3 regions of the Arthrobacter ramosus genome follow, and region 1 is predicted to be linked to each of the others. Evidence: riboswitches for the same ligand, from Rfam matches in the RefSeq annotation. Region 1 holds a riboswitch; each other region holds the start of a gene.
What was found. Region 1 has a riboswitch for S-adenosylmethionine ahead of ABD742_RS06420 (aminotransferase class V-fold PLP-dependent enzyme). Riboswitches for the same ligand answer to the same signal wherever they lie in the genome.
Positions count from the first base shown of each region.

Region 2: it holds a riboswitch for S-adenosylmethionine, as region 1 does, so the genes downstream of both, ABD742_RS17740 (hypothetical protein) here and ABD742_RS06420 (aminotransferase class V-fold PLP-dependent enzyme) in region 1, are expected to answer to the same signal.
Region 3: it holds a riboswitch for S-adenosylmethionine, as region 1 does, so the genes downstream of both, metX (homoserine O-acetyltransferase MetX) here and ABD742_RS06420 (aminotransferase class V-fold PLP-dependent enzyme) in region 1, are expected to answer to the same signal.

Region 1 is NZ_BAAAWN010000001.1:1,359,908-1,367,068, reverse strand. It holds gene aroA (3-phosphoshikimate 1-carboxyvinyltransferase) at 1-151, shown strand, start outside; gene rsgA (ribosome small subunit-dependent GTPase A) at 154-1,269, shown strand; gene hisN (histidinol-phosphatase) at 1,361-2,173, shown strand; SAM riboswitch class IV at 2,334-2,446, shown strand; gene ABD742_RS06420 (aminotransferase class V-fold PLP-dependent enzyme) at 2,482-3,906, shown strand; gene ABD742_RS06415 (class I SAM-dependent methyltransferase) at 3,957-4,733, shown strand; gene ABD742_RS06410 (metal-dependent transcriptional regulator) at 4,763-5,476, shown strand; gene ABD742_RS06405 (MFS transporter) at 5,518-6,969, opposite strand; gene ABD742_RS06400 (hypothetical protein) at 7,044-7,161, shown strand, end outside.
Region 2 is NZ_BAAAWN010000001.1:3,846,227-3,853,387, forward strand. It holds gene ABD742_RS17725 (ammonium transporter) at 1-612, opposite strand, end outside; gene ABD742_RS17730 (helix-turn-helix domain-containing protein) at 884-1,459, opposite strand; gene ABD742_RS17735 (sodium:solute symporter family protein) at 1,763-3,295, shown strand; SAM riboswitch class IV at 3,381-3,500, shown strand; gene ABD742_RS17740 (hypothetical protein) at 3,515-3,829, shown strand; gene ABD742_RS17745 (hypothetical protein) at 3,868-4,056, opposite strand; gene ABD742_RS17750 (VIT1/CCC1 transporter family protein) at 4,325-5,488, shown strand; gene ABD742_RS17755 (matrixin family metalloprotease) at 5,592-6,455, shown strand; gene ABD742_RS17760 (polysaccharide deacetylase family protein) at 6,622-7,161, opposite strand, start outside.
Region 3 is NZ_BAAAWN010000001.1:3,356,129-3,363,289, forward strand. It holds gene ABD742_RS15555 (DMT family transporter) at 1-411, opposite strand, end outside; gene ABD742_RS15560 (RNA-binding S4 domain-containing protein) at 445-675, shown strand; gene ABD742_RS15565 (alpha/beta hydrolase) at 752-1,405, opposite strand; gene ABD742_RS15570 (SGNH/GDSL hydrolase family protein) at 1,475-2,317, shown strand; gene ABD742_RS15575 (hypothetical protein) at 2,385-2,795, shown strand; gene metX (homoserine O-acetyltransferase MetX) at 2,797-3,918, opposite strand; SAM riboswitch class IV at 3,932-4,047, opposite strand; gene ABD742_RS15585 (S8 family peptidase) at 4,283-6,640, shown strand; gene ABD742_RS15590 (bifunctional o-acetylhomoserine/o-acetylserine sulfhydrylase) at 6,698-7,161, opposite strand, start outside.

The sequences.
Region 1 (7,161 bases):
GGCCATCCTGGGGCTCGCCGTCGAGGGTGTCCAGGTTGAAGACATCGCGACGACTTCCAAGACCATGCCCGAATTTCCGCAAATCTGGGCATCGATGCTCAGTGCCGGCCAAGCGGTCGCGGGCACCGGCTCAACGGAGACAAGCAACTAACGATGGCTCGCGACGCAAGCTCCTGGGACGAGTCCGACGTCCGGATCCGCCCCAACAAGAAGGGCACACGCCCCCGCACGAAGGACCGCCCCAGCCACGACGACGCCGTGATCGGGCGCATCATCACAGTCGACCGCGGCCGCTACACCGCGATAGTGGGCGAAAGCTCGGACAATGAGCGCATCGTCATTGCCGCCCGTGCCCGGGAGCTGAGGCGCTCCCCCGTGGTTCCCGGAGACTTCGTGGCCCTCGTCGGCGATGTGTCCGGAGCCCCGGACACCCTCGCCCGCCTCGTGCGCGTCGAGGAGCGCAAGACCCTCCTGCGGCGGAGTGCCGATGACACGGATCCGATCGAACGGGCCGTCGTCGCCAACGCCGACCAGCTCGTGGTGGTGGTTGCGGCCGCCAACCCGGAGCCGCGCACCGGATTCATCGACCGCGCCTTGGTGGCAGCGTACGACGCCGGAATCGAGCCGCTGCTGCTCGTTACCAAAGCGGACGTCAAGGATCCGACGGAACTCCTTGCCAACTATGTGAGCCTGGGTTTCCCCATCATCATCAGCCGGACGGCCGACGCAGGGGCTTCCGGCATCGACGCCCGTTCCGACGACGGCTTGTCCGCCCGCCTCGACGGCGACGCCGTCGGCCAATTGCGGGACTACCTCGACGGCAAGGTCACCGTGCTCCTGGGCCATTCCGGCGTCGGGAAGTCCACCATGGTGAATGCCCTCACCGGCGCCGAACGCGCCACGGGCGGGGTCAACGCCGTGACGGGCCGGGGCCGCCATACCTCGTCCTCAGCGCTTGCACTAAAGCTCAGTGACGCCCCCGGCGGCAGCTGGATCATCGATACGCCCGGCATCCGTTCCTTCGGCCTCGCCCACGTGAACCCGGACCGCATCCTGCATGCCTTCCCGGATCTGGAACCTGGAACGGAAATGTGCGAGCGAGGCTGCAAGCACGATGCCTCCGCGGTTCGCTGCGGACTGGATTCCTGGGTCGCTGACGGCCACGCCGGCGAGGCAGGCCCGGCCCGCTTGGCGTCGTTGCGCCGGCTCCTCGGCGCGGACCCGCGCATGGAAGCCCAAGAGGCGAAGGAACTGGGCACTGTCAATTAATAGCCCGGTCAATTAACAGCACGGTCAACTACCTGCGCGCTTGCCGTCCTACCTCCCCGGCTCACCGGCGAATAGACGGTAGTTTGGAACCATGACCCAACCCGATTCGAGCTACAACGACGACCTGCGGCTGGCACACGTCCTGGCCGACTCCGTCGATTCCCTGACAATGGAGCGGTTCAAGGCACTGGACCTCCAGGTCGAGACCAAACCCGACCTGAGCCCCGTCACCGATGCCGACAAAGCCGCCGAGGAAGCTATCCGCGGGCAGCTCTCCCGTTCCCGCCCCCGCGACGCCGTCCTCGGGGAAGAATTCGGCAGCACGGGCCACGGCTCAAGGCGTTGGATCATCGATCCCATCGACGGGACCAAGAACTTCGTGCGCGGCGTGCCCGTCTGGGCTACGTTGATCGCCCTCGTGGACGAGGGCGAGGTAGTAGTGGGGCTCGTGAGCGCTCCGGCGCTCGGCAAGCGTTGGTGGGCGGCCAAGGGCTCGGGCGCCTACATGGGCCGATCCCTGGCCGCAGCCACCCGGCTGAAGGTTTCCAACGTGTCGCGGCTTGAAGACGCCTCGCTTTCCTACTCCGAGCTGTCCGAGTGGAAGCAGCATGGTTCGCTGGACAGCTTCCTGGGCCTCGAGAACGATGTCTGGCGCAGCCGTGCGTACGGTGATTTCTGGTCCTACTGCCTCGTGGCCGAGGGCGCCGTGGACATCGCCGCGGAGCCGGAACTCCAGGTCTACGACATGGCGGCCTTGGTTCCGATCGTGACGGAAGCCGGCGGACGCTTCACGTCCCTCGACGGCGCGGATGGTCCCTTCGGCGGAAACGCCGTCGCTACCAACTCGATCCTGCACTCGGAGGTCCTCAAGAGGCTCAACCCCGAGCTCGACGACCTCCTCTAGTCCTCTCTCTTCACTGAACAAACGACGGCGGACGCCCCTTTTTGGGGGCGTCCGCTGCTTTTTCTTCGGCAGAACGCACAGTTATCCGGCGGTGTAATAATCCGCTTAACAATCCGGGTCACGTTGGAACCAGCCTTGCCGGTGTCCTACGCTCTTTACAGGTCACGAGTGCCAGCGCGAAACCCCGGTTTGCTGGCCGGCAACCCTCCATCGCGGCGGGGTGCCCCGGGTGACGACCCGGCCGGTCCGGAACGGATGCGGCAAGCGCGGACCCCCTGTACGCAGGGGTCCCTCTTGAGTGAGGTCCCATGAGCACAGCGACATTTACTTCCCCGGCTCTTTCGCAGCACAACGAATCCGCACAGCAGCGCGGTGAAGCCCTCCCCCGGGCATCCCGCCCACTGGCCGCGGTCACCGGCGCGGAGTTGCAGGCACCCTTGATCCAGGGCGGCCACATCCGCTACGCCAACCTCGACTACGGCGCGTCCGCACCTGCCCTGACCGTGGTTTCCGCGTACCTCAACGAGATCCTGCCGTACTACGCGAGCGTCCACCGCGGCGCAGGCTATGCCTCCCAGATCAGCACCTCGGTCTACGAAAACGCCCGCAACATCGTCCGTGACTTCGTTGGCGGGCGGCCGGACGATTCGGTCATTTTCACTCGCAACACCACCGATTCCCTCAATCTGCTGGCCGGCTGCTTGCCGGTTGAGGACGGTCGGCACCTTGGCGAAGTCCTTTACCTGGACATTGAGCACCACGCCAATCTCCTGCCGTGGCAAGGCGTCCCCCACCGCAGCATCGTTGCCGCGGGAACGTTGTCCGAGACCGTGTCCAATGTCCGCACGGCGCTCTCCCACGGGGGCGTCAGCCTCCTGGCTGTCACCGGCGCGTCGAACGTGACCGGCGAAATCCTGCCCATCAAGGACCTCGCTGCCTTGGCCCACGAATTCGGGGCGCGGATTGTGGTGGACGCGGCCCAGCTCGCCCCGCACCGCCGCATCGATATCGCCGCCGCGGATGTCGACTACTTGGTTTTCTCGGGGCACAAGCTCTATGCACCGTTCGGCGCCGGTGTCCTGGTGGGCCGCCCCGATTGGCTCGACGCCGGCACACCGCACCTTGCCGGAGGCGGAGCCGTCCGCGAGGCGCGCCTTGACTCTGTCAGCTGGGCCACGGGACCGGCCAGGCACGAAGGCGGCTCCCCGAACGTGCTCGGCGCTGCCACCCTCGCACGGGCCACACAAGTGATTGCCAGCCTCGACCACGATGAATGGCACGCCCACGAGGCCGCTATCCGCTCGCATCTGGTCGAGGGCCTCAAGGAGATCGACGGCGTGACCGTGCACCAGATCTTCAGCGACACCGATCCCCAGGACACCATCGGCGTCGTGAACTTCTCGCTCCAGGGCTACGACGCCGGACTGGTGGCTGCCTACCTTGCGGCCGAGCACGGCATTGGCCTGCGCGACGGACGCTTTTGCGCCCACCCGCTGCTCAAGCGCCTCGGCCTTCCCTCCGGATCCCTTCGAGCCAGTTTCGGCGTGGGCTCGCGCTTGGAAGACGCCACCCGGCTCATCGCGGGCATCCAAGCGCTCAAGAGCAATGGCCTCGGCTGGGACTACGTGGTGGATGCCGGCCGGTGGGTCCCGGCGAACGACCACCGAAGCTACCCGGAGTGGGCTCCCAACACTCCCGGGACCGCGGGCGCCGCTCCCTGCAGCACCGACTGATTGCGGTAGATTCGTAGGGTATTTTTCCTGTCCTACGAAGGAGTTCCTGCGTGGCCCCGCGACCCAAAGGCACGTCAGCCGGCCCCAAGCTTTATGAGGAGCGGCGCCTTGAACTCGGCCGGAGTTTCCAGGACGGCGGAGAACACTATGACCGTGTCCGGCCCGGCTACCCTGCGGATTCGGCAGACTGGCTGCTGCCTGAAGGTGCGCGGGACGCGGCAGACATCGGCGCCGGCACCGGAAAGTTCACGTCGCTCCTCGTCGAGCGCGGGCTGGCTGTGTCCGCAGTGGACCCTTCCACGGACATGCTCATCCAACTGCGCAAAACGCATCCACAAGTGGTCGCCCTGAAGGGCACGGCCGAGGCAACTGGACTGGCGGACTCAGCATTCGACGTCGTCAGCGTTGCCCAGGCCTGGCACTGGTGCGATCCCCTCGCCGCCAGCACCGAGATCGCCCGGATCCTTCGACCCCAGGGCGTCTTCGGCTTGATCTGGAACCAACTGGACACTTCAGTGCCCTGGGTCCATCGCTTGTCCCGCATCATGCATGCCGGCGATGTCCACAAACCGGACTTCCGGCCTGTGGTGGGCCTGGAGTTCGCCGGCCTCGAAAGTCACCTGACGCGTTGGGAGGATCCCGTGACTCCGGCCGACATCCTCGAACTCGTGAAGTCGCGCAGCTACTATCTGAGGGCGAATCGCGCCACCCGGGCCAAGGTCATGGGCAATCTTCAGTGGTACCTCTTCGAACATCTCGGGCACGCTGAGGGCGAGGTCATCCCGTTGCCCTATCTCACCCAGAGCTGGCGGGCTCGGAAAGTCTGATTCGGCCGGTTCACGATAGGCTTGGAACCGTGAAGACCAGTGCGCCCTCCTCCTCGATCGAGGACTACGTCAAGGTCATCTACTCCTTCACGGAGTGGCAGGACAAACCCATCACGTCCTCACAGCTCGCGCAGCGGCTCGGTGTCGCCAATTCCTCCGTCTCGGAGATGGTCCGCAAGCTCAAGGACCAAGGCCTGGTGGACCACCAGCCCTACAGCGCCATTACCTTGACCCCCCAGGGAATGCAGCTTGCCCTGGGCATGGTCCGCCGGCACCGCCTGATCGAGACCTACCTCGTGAGGGAGCTGGGCTACAGCTGGGATGAAGTCCACGACGAGGCCGAGATGCTCGAGCACGCTGTCTCGGACACGTTCATCGATCGCATGGCCGCCAAGCTGGGCAACCCCGGACGCGATCCCCATGGTGACCCCATCCCCGCTGCGGACGGTTCGGTGAGCCTGCCGCATGCGCACCGGATGATCGAGCTCGACGACGGCCATTCCGGGAAGATCACCCGGATCAGCGACGAAAACCCGGAGCTGCTGCGCTACCTGTCCGCCGAGGAAATCGACCTTGATGCCCGCGTCCAGGTGATTGGCCGCAAACCGTTCGGCGGTGCGCTGGTGGTCCGGATCGGAAAAGGTCCGGGCAGCCGCGACTACGATCTCGCTGATGAGGTCACTTCGGCGTTGTGGGTAGCCACGGACACCATCCACGAAGGCTGCGTCCTCGCGGAACGCTGACGAAGCTGTGACTGGAAAGCCGGTGTCTTGGAAAGTACTGTTCAGGCGCGCTGGGCAGCCGTCCCGCCGTCGTCGGGCGCTGGACCTTCCGGAGAGTCCATCACCGCAGGGCCCAGCACCGGGTTCCGGATCCCGACGGCGGATGCCGCCGCCCCGAGGAAGAACAGCACGGCGGTGACCACCACGGCATTCATGAGACCCTGGCGGCTGAAGACCGGGCCGATGATGAGTCCGGCAAATGCGATGCAGATCAAGCCCGCGATGCGGGCCACGGCGTTGTTCACTGCGGAGCCGATCCCTGCCTCTTCGGTGGGCACCGCGCCGAGGATAGCGGCGGTGAGGGGCGCCACCAAGGTGCTGAGGCCGATCCCGAAGACGATCTGCCCGGGCAGCACTTGCGTCCAGTAGTTCAAGGGCTCCTGGACGGCCAAGGTCATGAGAAAACCGATTCCGCAGATGAACGGCCCGGCCGTCATGAACCACCGCGGACCGTACTTGCCCGCGAGTCCGCCGAAGAATGAGGCCGTGAGCATCAGGAGGACCGTCGCGGGGAGCAACGCGATGCCCGCAGTAGTCGCTTTCATCCCTCCCACTTGCTGCAAGTAGATGCCTACGGCGAAGAAGCCGAGGGACAGGGCGCCGTAAATGGCCAGCGTGGCGATGTTTCCCCAACCGAAATTACGGATGCCGAAGAGCCGTAGGGGCAGCATTGGTTCCGGGGTCCTGGCTTCGTGGATCAGGAAGAGGACCAGGCCAACGGCTCCGACGGCGAGCGGCATCCAGACCACCATGTTGCTCCAGCCCATGCGCCCTTGTTCGATGAAAGCGTAGACCGGGCCACCGAGTCCCACCATGGCCAGGAACGCGCCAAGGTAGTCGATCTTCTTGCTTGTGTCCGTGGCGGCATCGGACTTCCGCAGCCCGGCGAGGATCGGCCAGACGGCGACGGCCGGAATCACATTGATAAAGAAGATGACGCGCCAGGACAGCAGGTCGACCGATGCGCCGCCGATCAGCGGGGCGACGATGGCAGCCGCGCTGGTCCAGCCGGACCATTGGCCGATGGCTTTGGACTGCGCGGGCCCGGAGAAGAACGTGACGATCATGGCCAGCGAACTCGGGACAAGCAGGGCACCGGCGATCCCTTGCAGGGCCCGCGATACCACCAGCACCTCCCCGTTCCAGGCGAGACCGCACGTGACGGAGGTGAGGGTGAAGCCGGCGAGTCCCCATTCGAGGATGCGGGCGCGGCCGAAGTGGTCGGAGAGGGATCCGGCGACCAGGATCAGCGCACCCAGGGTCAAAAGGTAGGCATCCACCACCCATTGCTGGATAACAAGTCCACCACCCAGTTCGCGGCCAATCGCGGGGAGCGCGAGGTTCACCACGAAGCCATCCAAAATGGCGATGAAGGAAGCCACAATAGCCACAACAAGGACCCGCTTTTGGAGCGGAGTGCTTGGCAGCAGGGCCGCTGCGTCGGTCATGAGCACAGCCTACGCCTGCTCGTCCGCTCCCGTCCGGATTCCTGCCCGATCCTGCCACGGCGAAATTCCCGTATCGTTGAATGGTGATTAGCAGACGTGACGCCGCACTGGCCCTTGATATTTCGATGGAAATGGCCCAACGCCACGGCATCCCCGCCAGGCTTTCAAAAGCCGAGTTGAGCGAGCTGCAAGACAATC
Region 2 (7,161 bases), 2.5 Mb from region 1:
CACGACTGCGAGCATCAGCCCGGCCATGCCCGCGTTCATGTGGACAACGGTGCCACCGGCAAAGTCGAGGGCTGAGATCTTGCTGCCGATGATCCCGGTGGATCCGAAGAGGCCGCCACCCCAGACCCAGTGGGCAATGGGAGCGTAGACGATGGTGACCCAAAGGCCGGCAAACAACAGCCACGGGCCAAACCTGACACGTTCGGCCACCGCGCCACTGATCAATGCGACCGTAATGATGGCGAAGGTGGCTTGGAATCCTATGAAGACCATGTCCGGCAAGCCCGGGGCTTTCCCGCCGATGACGCTGGCCAGTCCGCTGAGTCCGAAGTTCGCGAAGGGATCTCCGATGAAGCCGCCCAGGGTGTCCGGGCCGAAGGCGAGTCCGTAGCCCCACAGGGCCCAGACCACCGCGACCACGCCAATGGCTCCGAAGCTCATCATCATGATGTTGAGGACGGACTTCATCCTGACCAGGCCGCCGTAGAAGAACGCCAAACCTGGCGTCATGAGAAGGACGAGGGCGGAAGCTGCAAGCATCCAGGCTGTTGCGCCGGGATCCAGGGTCTGGGGGTTCACATCGAGCCCTACGCTGAAGAATACTGGGTTCATTTCGGGAGCCTTCCTGCATATACGGCGCTCCATGGCGCCCGCACGGCGAGACCATTTTTTAAAACGAACAGGTCCTGGTACCCCACGGGATACCGACCTTGACGAGTTGCCTTGACTCGAAGGTACAGTCGCCCTGTTTCAGCATTCCGCATGCATCATTTCAGGCACGTAACACCGCCGGCCCCAGGGTTAAATCCTGAAGTCAGTCATGTTTCAGGTGTGTTACACGCCGCGTGTCGGCCCCGTATGCCGGGTGTGCGCGGTGCCAGCGTCAGCGGCTGGCTGCCGGCACCAGGATCCAGAGCACCTCAACAGGCTCGTCCGTCGGATTGACCCAGGTGTGCGGCTCGCGGCCCGGGAAGGACAGCGTGTCTCCCTCTTCGAGCTCGTACTCCTCGTTGGTGAGGATCAATTTAATGCGGCCCTTGACAACGTGCAGGACGTCGACGTCGCAATCGACGGCGTAAAGCTCGGCTTCTCCCCGGCCGCGGGGCTCGATGGAGGCCTGCAGGATCTGCAACCTCCGTTCCGATCGGGCGGTCAGGAGCCGTTCCACGATTCCCTGGCCGCCGAGCGAAATCCGCGGCCCATCGTCGCGCCGGGTCAGATGGGTCTCCGGCGCGGCAAAAAGGTCCCCGATGGACACCGAAAGAACTTGGCAAAGCGTCACAAGGGAAGCGACCGACGGCGATGTCAGGTCACGCTCCACACGGCTCAGGAACCCTTTGGTCAGGCCGGTGGCGTCGGCAACCTGCTCGATGGTGAGCCGCTGCGATTGGCGTGCGGCACGGATTCTGGAACCGATGGCAACGGGGACGTTGCTCGGTTCAACGGGGAGAGCCTTCATTCACGAACCTTTCAGGCCGTTTATGCGGCCCTGTCATTGCAGCAATAGTAGCCGGATCGCCCGCGTGGCCGGGCCTTTGGCTAGCTAGAAGTCCGCCGATGAGTCCGCTCCGCAAAGCAGCGCCTTGACTGTTACTCGCATCACTACGTATCCTCATAGGCAACAAGTGTTGTTTGTGAGGCATACATCACAGACTACTCTCCCCAATCACCCGCGCAGAGACCTTCCGCGACCCGCAACGAAACCCAGCGGACGGGCGTCGGAATCCCCAGGAACTCTGCGCATCACTTTCAGGAGCCAACCGTGGACTCTTCGTTCATCAATATTGCGATCGTGGTGGTGTATTTGCTCGCCATGCTGGCCTTCGGCTGGTGGGGCAAGTCGCGCACCAAGAACAACAGCGACTTCCTGGTGGCAGGGCGCCGCCTCGGTCCGATGCTCTACACCGGCACCATGGCCGCCGTCGTCCTCGGCGGCGCATCGACGGTTGGCGGCGTCGGCCTCGGCTACAAGTTCGGCATATCCGGCATGTGGCTGGTAGTCGCCATCGGTTCGGGCGTCCTCCTCCTGAGCCTGCTTTTCGCCGGCACCATCCAGCGGTTGAAGATCTACACGGTCTCCCAGATGCTGAGCCTGCGTTACGGCCAGCGCGCCACGCAGACCTCCGGCATCGTCATGCTGGCCTACACCCTTATGTTGTGCGCCACGTCCACGGGCGCCTACGCCACCATCTTCGTCGTCCTCTTCGGCTGGGAGCGCTGGCTCGCCATCGCCGTCGGCGGCGCCATCGTCCTGGTCTACTCCACCATCGGCGGCATGTGGTCCATCACCCTCGCCGACCAGGTGCAGTTCATCATCAAGACGGTGGGCATCTTCTTTCTCATGCTCCCGTTCGTCCTTAACGCGGCAGGCGGCTTCGACGGCATCCGTGCCCGTGTTGACGCCAGCTTCTTCCAGTTGGACGGCATCGGAGCCCAGACGATCATCACGTACTTCGTGGTCTACACCCTGGGCTTGCTGATCGGCCAGGACATCTGGCAGCGCGTCTTCACTGCCAAGACCCCCAAGGTGGCCCGTTGGGGCGGCGCCACTGCCGGTGTCTACTGCGTCCTGTACGGCGTCGCCGGCGCTTTGATCGGCCTTGCCGCCCGCGTTGCCCTGCCCAACATCGACGTCAAGGCCCTTGGCAAGGACGTTGTCTACGCCGAGGTAGCCACCCACATCCTGCCGATCGGCATCGGCGGCCTCGTCATGGCGGCGGCAGTCGCGGCCATGATGTCCACCGCTTCCGGAGCCCTCATCGCCGCAGCCACCGTTGCCCGCGCCGACGTGGTCCCGTTCGTGGCCAGCTGGTTCGGCAAGACGATCAACACCGACGACACCGAAAACCCCGAGCACGACGTCAAGGCCAACCGGTACTGGGTCCTTGGCCTGGGCATCGTGGCCGTGTTGATCTCCATGGCGGCGCAAGACGTCGTCGTGGCCCTGACCATCGCCTACGACATCCTGGTGGGCGGCCTGCTGGTTGCTATCCTCGGTGGCTTGGTCTGGAAGCGTGGCACCGGTATTGCCGCGGCTTGGTCCATGGCGGTCGGGTCCATACTGACGCTGGGCCTGCTGATCGCTTACGCCACGGGAATCATCCCCAGTGAAGACGGCGTCTACGCCAACGATCCCATCTACTGGGGCCTCGGCGCCTCGCTCCTGGTCTACGTTGTGGTCTCCCTCCTGACGCCGCCAACCGAGCCCGCCGTCCGCGAAGCATGGGACCGCCGCGTTGCCGGGGCGGCCGTGGAGGAACTCCCCTTGGAAGTCCACCCGGTGGCCAGCCACTAAGCTTCACAGAGTCAAGTACAACGGCGGCGCCGCACCTTCTCCTTGGGAGGGTGCGGCGCCGCTGCTGCATGTACAGTAGGAAGAGCTTCAAGAGATGTGGTGCAAAGCTCCGACTTGCCACACGCCAACCCCATGTTCACGGGTGGTTCGGATGAAGAAGCGGCCCGGCTCGGACCAGAGACAACCGAACGGGCAAGAGCAACTCCACAGGAGAAGGCCATGCCTTTCGAAAACGGCGCCACAGCCGACCGCACCACCCACTCCGGCACCCTCTTGTTGCCCCGCCCCCGGCGGGTGGACGAGTTCGTCCGGGTGATTCCCGGCGTCGACCTCTCCCAAGGCTCCATCACGTTCGTGGTGGACGGAAACCTGGAACGCTATTGGCATCATGAGCCCCGGCTCATCACCGAAGCGCTTTCAAAAGCAGTCCAGCCCGCGCGCTGGTTCCCCGCGACACGGAAACTCACCCTTACGGTGGCGGCAACCGGGCACCGGGCGGGCGTGCAGAGGCACTTCATCCTGAGCGCGTTCTAGCTACCAGGGTTTAGCACGTCGGGTTTAGCGAGCCGGGGCTATTCGATATCTTCGGACTCACGGTGTTCGTCGGCATCGAGCGGAACCACCCGTTCGTCATCGTCAAGAACCTCGGGCTGGTCCTCCCAGTCTTCCTCCACCGCCAGGTCCTCGCTGTAGTCATAGGCGGGATCGGCCTCGACCGTGGGACGGTCGGGGTGGCGGGCGTGGGTTTCGGTGCTGTCCATGGTGCAACCTCCGTTCGACGTGCCGCTGAGCCCATCGCACAGGCATATGAGGCAGCCGGTCATCACGCTACCCCGCCAATTCGTGGACCCTGTTCATCCATCCCAGCACTGCCCCCTGCGGCGGTCAAGGCCTCCCGCGAGTCTCCCGGTTTTTGAGGTGCACCTAAAATATCCAGTAAGGATTGCCAGCCGAAAAGCCGCGGAAATTGGCGATAAAGTGGAGCTGCAATGAGGCGATGAAGCCCGCCCCAGCAACCCAGGAGTCCCGGTGCAACCGCACACAAAACCCTCGCATTCAGGCAATCCCTCGGACTCGAGCAGTCCATCGCAAGACGCAGCAGCCACCAAGACTCCCCCGTCGTCGTCGGACATCAAGCGCTGGCGGCAGTACTTGGCGGACGAGCGGGCCGAGGCCGCCGTGTACCGCGAACTGGCGCAGCGCCGGGACGGCGAGGAACGCGAAATCCTTTTGGCCCTCGCTGAGGCTGAGGGCCGCCATGAGGCGCACTGGCTCAGGGTCCTCGGCGAACATGCCGGCATGCCGAAGGCGGCCTCGGTCCGGAGCCAAATGCTCGGCTTCCTGGCCCGGAACTTCGGATCAGTGTTCGTGTTGGCCCTCGCCCAACGGGCTGAAGGCCGCTCGCCTTACGCGAAGGATCCAGCAGCGACCCGCGCCATGGCGGCCGACGAACAGATCCACGAAGAAGTAGTCCGCGGCCTGGCGACGCGCGGCCGCAACAGGTTGTCCGGCACCTTCCGCGCGGCCGTATTCGGCGCCAACGATGGCCTGGTCAGCAACCTTTCCCTCGTGATGGGCATGGCGGCCACGGGCGTTCCCGCGGCCGTGGTCCTGTTCAGCGGTATCGCCGGCCTTTTGGCGGGCGCGCTGTCCATGGGTGCCGGCGAGTATGTCTCGGTCCGCTCGCAGCTCGAGCTCCTCAAGGCCACCCGACCCACCCAAGCCACGCTGACCGCAGCCCCGGCCCTGGACATCGAGCACAATGAGCTGGTCCTCGTGTATCTGGCCCGGGGCATGTCCCGGGAAGCCGCCGAACACCGCGCAGCAGAACGCATGGGCCTCTACAGCTGCGACTGCGATCCCAGCCTCTCGCTCCACCCCGAAGTGGAAGAAACCGTGAACGAGCACGAGGCCGTAGGCTCCGCCTGGGGCGCAGCGATCTCGAGCTTCTGCTTCTTCGCTTCGGGCGCCATCGTGCCTATCCTGCCGTTCATCTTCGGCATGACGGGCTTCGCGGCGCTTGCTGTGGCCGGTACGCTGGTGGGCATCGCGCTTCTGTCGACCGGCGCCGTCGTCGGCTTGTTGTCCGGAACCTCGCCGCTGACCCGCGGCCTCCGGCAACTTGCCATCGGGCTCGGTGCGGCCGCGGCCACGTATGGGCTGGGACTCGTCTTCGGCGCTGTCATCGGTTAGTAGCGCCGGCGCAACGGGGCGCCGGTGCAGGGACTTGGGGGAAGACTTGCATTCAAACTACGGGTACGACGGCGGCCCGCCGCCCAAGCGCGCCAGTACCGTTCTGGCGCTGTTCCGAAACTTGATGGTGGTGGCGGTCGTCGCTGCCGTAGCCGTGCTTGTCAGTGGTTTCCTCCGCGGCGACCCCGGCATCACCGGGTTGCTTCCAAACCTGGCTCCCTCCGCCTATGCCACGGCAAGCAGCCCCGGGCAGGGCGCGGCTCCCGGGCAGGGGCCACAAAAGGCGGCCCGTGCGCCGGATACCCCGCCGCCTGGCCTGGAAGAAGCCGGGCACCCGCTCGGCTCCCCCGCCAAGCCTGCCGTGGCCAGCAACTCGTACAAGTTCCTGGCCACCAACGCCGACGGCACGCCGGTGGGCTACTCCCCGTGCCGGCCATTGCACTACGTGGTCAACGCAGCCCTCGCCCCGGCCGGATCCGAGGGGCTCATCGCCGACGCCATCGCCAAGATCGCCGCCGCCACCGGCCTCAAATTCGTTGACGACGGCACCAGCACGGAAAAACCCTCCGAGAAGCGCAAGCCCTACCAGCCCGCGCTCTACGGCGATCGTTGGGCACCCCTGCTGATTTCCTGGACCACTCCCGAGGCGGCTCCGGCGTTGGCAGGATCCGTCATCGGCACCGGCGGCAGCACCATGTACAGCTTCGGCACCGGACCCAAGAGCTACGTCTCGGGAAGCCTGGACCTGGACGCCCCGCAAATCACGGAACTGCTGGGCGTCTCCGGCGGCGCCCATTACGTCTCCGCGGTGATCCAACACGAACTGGGCCACGTCGTGGGCCTTGACCACGTAGAAGATCCAATCCAGCTCATGTACCCGGAGATCGGCGCTCCCGATGGTTTGGCAGCCGGGGACCTGAACGGACTCTACAAGCTCCACACCGCCCCGTGCCGGAGCGATCTCTAGCCCAGTTCAGGCCCTCCCCCCAAGGGACATGCCCTCCGTTCGGTCTAAGCAGTGGACATATGAGTACTATGTCCACTGCTCAAGGCCAAGGCTGAGCATGCTCAATGGACGACTAGGCATTATGTCCAGTGCGCCCGGCCAAGGCTGAGCATGCTCAACGGTTGACCTATCTGGGGATGGCTTCCAGCAGCCGGGCTGGCTTGAAGCTGGCTCCTGCGCCTGGGTAGGACCGGACCTCGATCCGGGCGTGGCTGTGGATCTCGTTGACCGTGGCCTTGGTGTGTTCTGCGATGCGTTCCAAGGTGGTCACCCACATCCCGTCCATGGCCTTGACGCGTTCGATCAGCTGCTCCAAGGCAACGGCCTTGGAGGGGCGGCCGGAGATGAACGGGTGGTTGGTCAGGACGAAGCAACTGCCTTGCGTGTGGTGGGCTTCGGCTTCCAGGGTCCACATCTCCAACACCTTGGCAGGACTCTCGATGACGCCGCTTCCTGTTACTCCCGGGTAGAACGCGTATTGTTCCCAATCGTCCAGGGCCCAATCCACGGGGATTTCCACAATGTCCCGTGAATCACCCGGGGCAACCGCCATGCGGTAGGGGGCATCGCCGTCGAGCAGGCTTGAATCGTAGAGGAAACCACGGTCCGCGAGCAGTGCCGGCGAATGCCAGTTGAGCTCCCACCACGGTGCCCTGTAGCCGACCGG
Region 3 (7,161 bases), 2.0 Mb from region 1:
CGAGCGTTTGCCGCCCGGCCCGATGCCGAGCCGGTCCACGAGTAGTCCGCTCAGGGTCTGGCCAGTCACGGCAGCAACCGTGAACAAGGCCACGCCAAGCAAGCCAACCGTGAACGATTGGGCAAACACGAACAGGGCGCCGATGCCGCCGGCAAGAACGTAGAACCGTGGAAAGCTCCGCTCCTTGAGGGCCGGCAGGATCCTTCGCAGGGCGGCGCGTCCCTTCGGCAGCGTCAGCCCGATCGCGGCGATCAGAACCAGCCCGGTGGTGAAACTCACGACGGCGGCCGCGATGCCGTCGTCGAGCGTTGCTCCCAGGGCGCCGTTGATCCGGCCCTGAAGGGGAATCACGAGTCCGGTTGCCACGGCAAGGAGCAGACCGGTGAGCAAGGGACGGGACGATCGCGGCATTTTCACCACCTTACTTCAGGCATCATTGCTTGTATGAGCAACCCGGAAATCGAAGAAATCCCCATCCGCGACGACATGATCCGACTCGGTCAGCTCCTGAAGCTCGCCAACCTGGTGGAGGACGGCGTGGAAGCCACGGAACTCATCAAGAACGGCCTGGTCAAAGTCAACGGCGAGATCGACGATCGACGCGGCCGCCAGCTCCATGTAGGCGACACCGTGACCGTCAACGGACAGACGGTGCGGATCACCAAGGAGTCCTAGCTCTCTTACGCAACGCGGGGTCACTTATGGCCCATCACGTGCCTCAGAATGGGCCGTAAGTGACCCCGCGTTGCTTTCAGACGGACGTGAGGACCTTGTGCTCCAGGAATTCGCCCACGTGGCCGATTTCCTGCTGGTTGATGCCGTGCCACATGCCTGTGTAGAGCACCTTGGTGAGGTCCGTGTGCTTTCGCACCCAACCCATGGTGTATTCGATCTTGTCCGGGGTGATGACGGGGTCCTGCTGGTCCCGTCCCCAGAAGAGCGGCACGGAACCGTCCAGTTCGGCGTCACGGAACGCGGGGTCGGCATCGGCGTCGACGGCGAAGCCTGAAAGCCCGACGACGGCGGCGAAGTCCGCCGGGCGCTGCCGGAGCAGCGAGGTGGCCATGGCCATGCCCATGGAAAATCCGAGGAGCGTCACCGAACTGTGGTTGGACTTGAATGAGTCCAACCAGGAAAACACGTACTCCGCGGCATCCTTGACGGCGTCGAGCGAGTAGTCGATGGACGCCGTGAGCGGGAACCACGTGAAGCCCGGGCCCGTGGCGATCGGCGCGCGGAGCGAGGCGACGACGAAGTCCTGGGGCAACAGTCCGGCAAGGCTGAAGAGGTCTTGCTCGTTGGATCCGTAACCGTGCAACAGGACCAGCAACGGCTTTCCAGCCCGTTCTTCCTCTTCGTGGGACCACAAAACGACCGGGGCAGGAAAGGCGGAAGCTTGACTCATGGGACTATTGTTGCAGTTACCCATGAGTAACAAGCTACGGGCGCGTAGCGTTGCAGCAAGAGGCAGGATATGAACGTGAGTGACACTGATTCCACGGTGGGGCCGAAGCCGGACGAGCGGAATCATCCGTGGACCCGCTACGTGGCATTGGGTGATTCCTTTACCGAAGGCATCGGCGACCCCGAGCCCGACAACCCCGGGGGACATCGCGGCTGGGCCGACCGCGTAGCCGAGGAACTGAGCCGGGGGCACCGGGATTTCGCTTACGCCAACCTTGCCATCCGCGGGCGGCTGCTACAGCAGATCCTCGACGAACAACTTGGCCCGTGCATGGACCTCAAGCCGGACCTTGTGAGCATCTCCGCAGGCGGCAACGACCTCATCCGTCCCGGCGGCGATCCCGACTCCTTGGCCGAGAAACTCGATGCCGCCGTGCAGACCCTGAGTTCCGACGGCGCCACCGTGGTTCTCTTCAACGGTCCGGACACCGTGTCATCAGTACTCGGCCGGATCCGCGGCAAGGTGGCCATCTACAACGAAAACCTCCGCACAGTGGCCACCCGCCACGATGCGGTGATCGCTGATATGTGGTCCCTGCGGCAACTCTCCAACTCCCAGATGTGGGACGAAGACCGCCTGCATTTCTCGCCGCTCGGCCATCACACCATCGCAGCAATGGTCCTCGATTCCCTCAATGTGCCGCACAACCTCGAACCGCTGTTCCCCAAACCGCTCCCCCAGCGCAGTTGGCGCGAAGCCCGCTCGGGCGACCTCGTATGGGCACGGGAGTATTTTGTCCCGTGGGTCATCCGCCGGATCCGGCACCAGTCCTCCGGCGACGGAATCCTGCCGAAACGCCCGACGCCGGGGCCCGTCTTCGGTCCTGCCGAGACCATCCTTCCCCGGAGCTGACCGGAAACCACGGGGTGGGTCACAGGGAGCGGGGCTAAGCTGGTGAAAGACCTAGGAGGCCTCCACCGTGAACAACTTGATCTTCTGGATCATCGTCTGCTCCTGGCTGATTCCCATGGGGATCCGCATGTACAACCGATCGCGCCAGCGCAGGCTCCGAGACTTCCTTCCGCAGAATTACCCCGGGCAGCCCTATCCGCCACAGAATTATCCCGTCGGATACCCGGAGCAACCCCCGGTAATCATCCCGGCTGAGCCGCAACCTCCGGTGGCGAGGCGCGCACCGCAGGCCGCTCCGCCGTCGTCGGCCGCTCCCCAGCCGAACAGCGCGCCCCAGCCGAACAGCGCGCCCCAGCCGAACAGTGCTCCCCAAGGCTACCGGGCACGGAAACTGGCCGAACTGGACCAGGAGTACAGCGACGGGAAAATCGCCATGGAGGACTACATGAAGCTCCGCCAGGAGATCATGAACGGCTGATTCAGCCGAAGAAGGCCTCTCGCAGCTGGGGACCGAGCTGTCCGATCTCGGTGAGGAACCCGTCGTGCCCGATCGGCGCCTCGATTACGTGAACCGGGACCTCTCCCGGCAAGGCCCTGGCCAGCTCGTGGGATTGTTCCGGGAAGTAGAGGCGGTCCGAGTCCACTGAGGCAACGAAGAACTTCGCTGTTGCCACGGACAGCGCATCCTCCAGGGAGCCCCGGCCGCGGGTGATGTCGTGGCTCATGAGGGCCTCGGTGATGGCGATGTAGCTGTTGGCGTCGAAGCGCTGGACCAGTTTGCTTCCCTGGTGGTCGAGGTAGCTCTCCACCTGGTAGCGGCCCCGGTCCCCCAACGCGGCAGCCTGAAGGGGTGTCTCGCCGCCCTGGGCGTTCCGGCCGAAGCGGAAGTCCAGTTCATCCGCCGAACGATAGGTGATGTGGGCGATCCGCCGGGCCAGGGCCAACCCCGCCTCGGGCGCGGCCTGGCCATAGTAGTCCCCGCTGTTGAAGTCGGCGTCCTGCCGGATGGCGAGCGTCTGGGCCTGCGCAAACGCGATCTGCTCGGCAGTGCTGTACGCCCCGATCGAAATCACGGCGCATCGTTTGACGCGGTCCGGATAGCTGACGGCCCATTCGAGTGCACGGGCACCACCCATGGACCCGCCCACGACGGTGTGCCAGCTGCGGATCCCCAAAGCGTCGGCCAGCCGGGCTTCGGCGACGGTGCTGTCCCGCAGGGTCACGAGCGGGAAGCGGGAACCCCACGGTCTGCCGTCAGGAGCGCACGACGACGGCCCGGTGCTGCCGTAGCAGCCTCCCACGATGTTGACGGAGACCACGAAGTAGCGGTCCGTGTCGATGGTGGCGCCGGGACCAACGAGTTGCTCCCACCAGCCTTCTTCATCGCTCTCGCCACGGGCCACATGGGTGCTGCCGGTCAGGGCGTGTTCCACCAGGACAGCGTTGGAGGCGTCTGCGTTGAGCCGCCCCCACGTCTCGTACGCGAGGACGACCTCCGGCAGGAAACCCCCGGCCTCCAGCTCGAGTCCGCCCACGGAAACATACTTGAGGGTTCCGTCCGGGGTACCGGAAAGGGGTATGGCTGTTGCAGCAATTGTCATTCGTTGGCACCTCACATCGCGCTTGCCCGCCGCCAATACAGCGAAGGGCCAGGTCTTCACCCGGGGCACCCCGCCGCGAATGGAGGGTTGCCGGCCAGCAAGCCGGGGCTGTCACTGGCACTCATGACCTATAGGAAGAGTCTAGGAAAACCGGACCCCTTCTGACGAAGATTATGACATCTTTGTGACACTCGGCCGCGTTTTGTTCACGAAGCAGGGCCTGCGGGCGTCGAAAATTGAAGAGACGGGTGATGCCTGTGTGACTGGAGATACAATTGGGCGCAGCAGTTTGCGTTTTCATTGCATCCGCCTTGTGCGCCCGTTCTTGCGGCCGCGGCCCTGCGTCACAGGAAGATTGAAGCTCGTGAAAAAGCCATTCGGCGTCGTTCCGATAGCCCTGTTCATGCTGGTATCAGGTTTCACTGTGGGAGTGCCGCTGCCGGCGCATGCCGACACCACTCCGGCAGCTGGCGAAGACCGGTACGTGGTCCACTACGCCGACGGCACGGACGTTGCCGGCAAGACCGCGGAGTTGCGCTCGCAAGGAGTCGCGGTGGACAAGACGTTCACGCATGCCGTGAAGGCCGCAGTCGTCACGGCGACGCCCGCCAAGGCCGCTGCGTTGGCGAAGTCGAGCCACGTTGTGTCCGTGGACCGGGATATGCCGGTGCGGATTTCCGACACCCAGGCACCAGCACCTTGGAACCTTGACCGGACCGATCAAAGGGCCCTCCCCCTGTCCGGGAGCTACACACCCCCTTCGAGCGGCGCCGGGGTTCCGATCTACGTGGTGGACAACGGGGTGCTTGGCACCCATACGGACTTCGGCGGCCGGGTAACCGCGGGGTGGAGTGCCTTCTCGGGGCAGCCTGCCAATGCTCCCTGCACCGACCCGGCAATGCCCGACGCCGGCCACGGGACGCACGTAGCAGGGATCGCGGCCGGCAGCACCTATGGCATGGCCAAGTCGGCAACCATTGTGCCGGTGCGGGTCCTTGGTTGTGACGGTACGGGATACTCCTCCGACGTCATAGCCGGCCTCGACTGGATAGTTCAGCAGCACCAGCCCGGCGAACCCGCCGTCGCCAACCTCAGCCTCTCCGGATCTGCGAACCAGAGCCTGGACGACGCTGTTCAGGGCGCGATCAATAGCGGCATTACCGTGACCCTGGCGGCTGGCAACTCCAGCACGGATGCGTGCACACTGTCCCCAAGCCGGGTTCCTGCCGCCCTCACGGTGGCCGCGAGCGATAGCTTCGACCGGCAGGCTTCCTTCTCCAACTACGGTTCCTGCGTCGACCTGTACGCACCAGGGGTCCAGATCACCTCAGATTGGCAGACGTCAAATACCGCAACGGCTGTCCTGAATGGAACCTCAATGGCCTCTCCCCATGTGGCAGGAGCTGCCGCGATGCTCCTCTCCATGCATCCATCGTGGAGCCCTGCGCAGGTCTCGGCAACGCTGACGGTCGGCTCAACGGCCGGAATAGTTCAGTTGACTGGGAACTGCATGCCAAACCGCCTGCTTTACGTCAGCGCTTCGCTCTTTTCTCCATCACAGGACCCTTTGGGCGGTTTTGCGGCTACGACCCCTTGCAGGCAGCTTGACACACGAGACGGGACCGGTGGTGTCAACGGGCCGGTCGCCCCCGGACAGACCATAAGTGTCAAGGTTGCCGGACGCGGCGGCCTCCCAGCTACCGGAGTTTCCGCTGTCGCAATGAACATCACGGTGGCCAACCCGACGTCGAATGGCTTCATCACCGCCTACGCAGGCGGAACCAATCGGCCGGCGACCTCGAACCTGAATTTTGCTCCCGGGCAGATCGTCCCGAATTTCGCGATCACGCCGGTCGGGTCCGACGGAACGATTTCCTTCACGAACAGCTCCAACGGCACGGTCCAACTCATCGCCGACATCACCGGCTACTACCTCACCGCTGGCGCATCACCCGCTCCCGGGACGTTCTCCGCCCAGGCTCCATTCCGGCAACTGGATACCCGGAACGGTGCCGGCGGCGTCACCGGACCGGTCGCGCCGGGGCAAACCATCAGGGTCCGCGTCACCGGGCAGGGTGGCATTCCCTCTTCCGGGGTTTCCGCGGTCGCGATGAACATCACCGTGGCCAATCCGTCGTCGTTCGGCTTCATCACTGCGTACGCGGGCGGGACTCCGCGACCGAACGCCTCGAACGTGAATTACGCGACGGGACAGATCGTCCCGAACTTCGCCATCACGCCCGTCGCTCCCGACGGGACGATTTCATTCACGAATACCTCCGGCGGAACCGTCCAGATCATTGCCGATACATCGGGCTATTACCTTGCAGGCATACCGTCAACCGCCGGCGCGTTTTCCGCCCAGATCCCGTTCCGGCAATTGGACACCCGCGACGGAACCGGCGGATTCCACGGACCGGTCGCCCCCGGGCAGACCATCAGCGTCAAGGTCACCGGCCGTGGCGGCGTCCAAGCATCCGGCGTCTCCGCGGTCGCGATGAACATCACCGTGGCCAATCCGTCGTCGTTCGGCTTCATCACCGCCTACGCCGGAGGAAGCACACAACCCGGTACCTCGAACGTGAACTTCGCGACGGGACAGATCATCCCGAACTTCGCCATTACGCCCGTTGCTCCCGATGGCACCATTTCCTTCACCAACAACTCCAACGGCACAGTGGAGCTGATCGCCGACACTTCCGGGTACTTCCTCGCTGGTTAAGCGAGAGACGGGGCGCCCCCCAGGAGTGGGCGCCCCGTCATTGAGCGATCTGGCTCCCTAGGCGCCCTTGGCCGCCCGGAATCCTGACTCGAGGTCCGCGAGGATGTCGTCGATGTGCTCGATCCCGACGGACAGCCGCACCAGGCCCGGGGTCACTCCGGCCACGGCCTGCTGTTCCGGGGTCAGCTGGCTGTGCGTCGTGGACGCGGGGTGGATGACCAAGGAACGGACGTCGCCGATGTTTGCCACGTGCGAATGCAGCTCCAGGGCGTCCACGAAGCGTTTGCCGGCGTCGATCCCGCCGCGGATGGTGAAGGAGACCACCGCGCCAGTGCCCCGGGGCCCGTACTTCCGCCCGCGTTCGAACCACGGACTCGAAGGCAGCCCCGCGTACGCGACCGATTCGACGTCGTCGCGCCCTTCGAGCCATTGCGCCACTTTAGTGGCGTTGTCCACGTGGCGTTCCACCCGCAGGCTGAGGGTTTCGATTCCTTGGGAGATCAGGAAAGCGTTGAACGGGG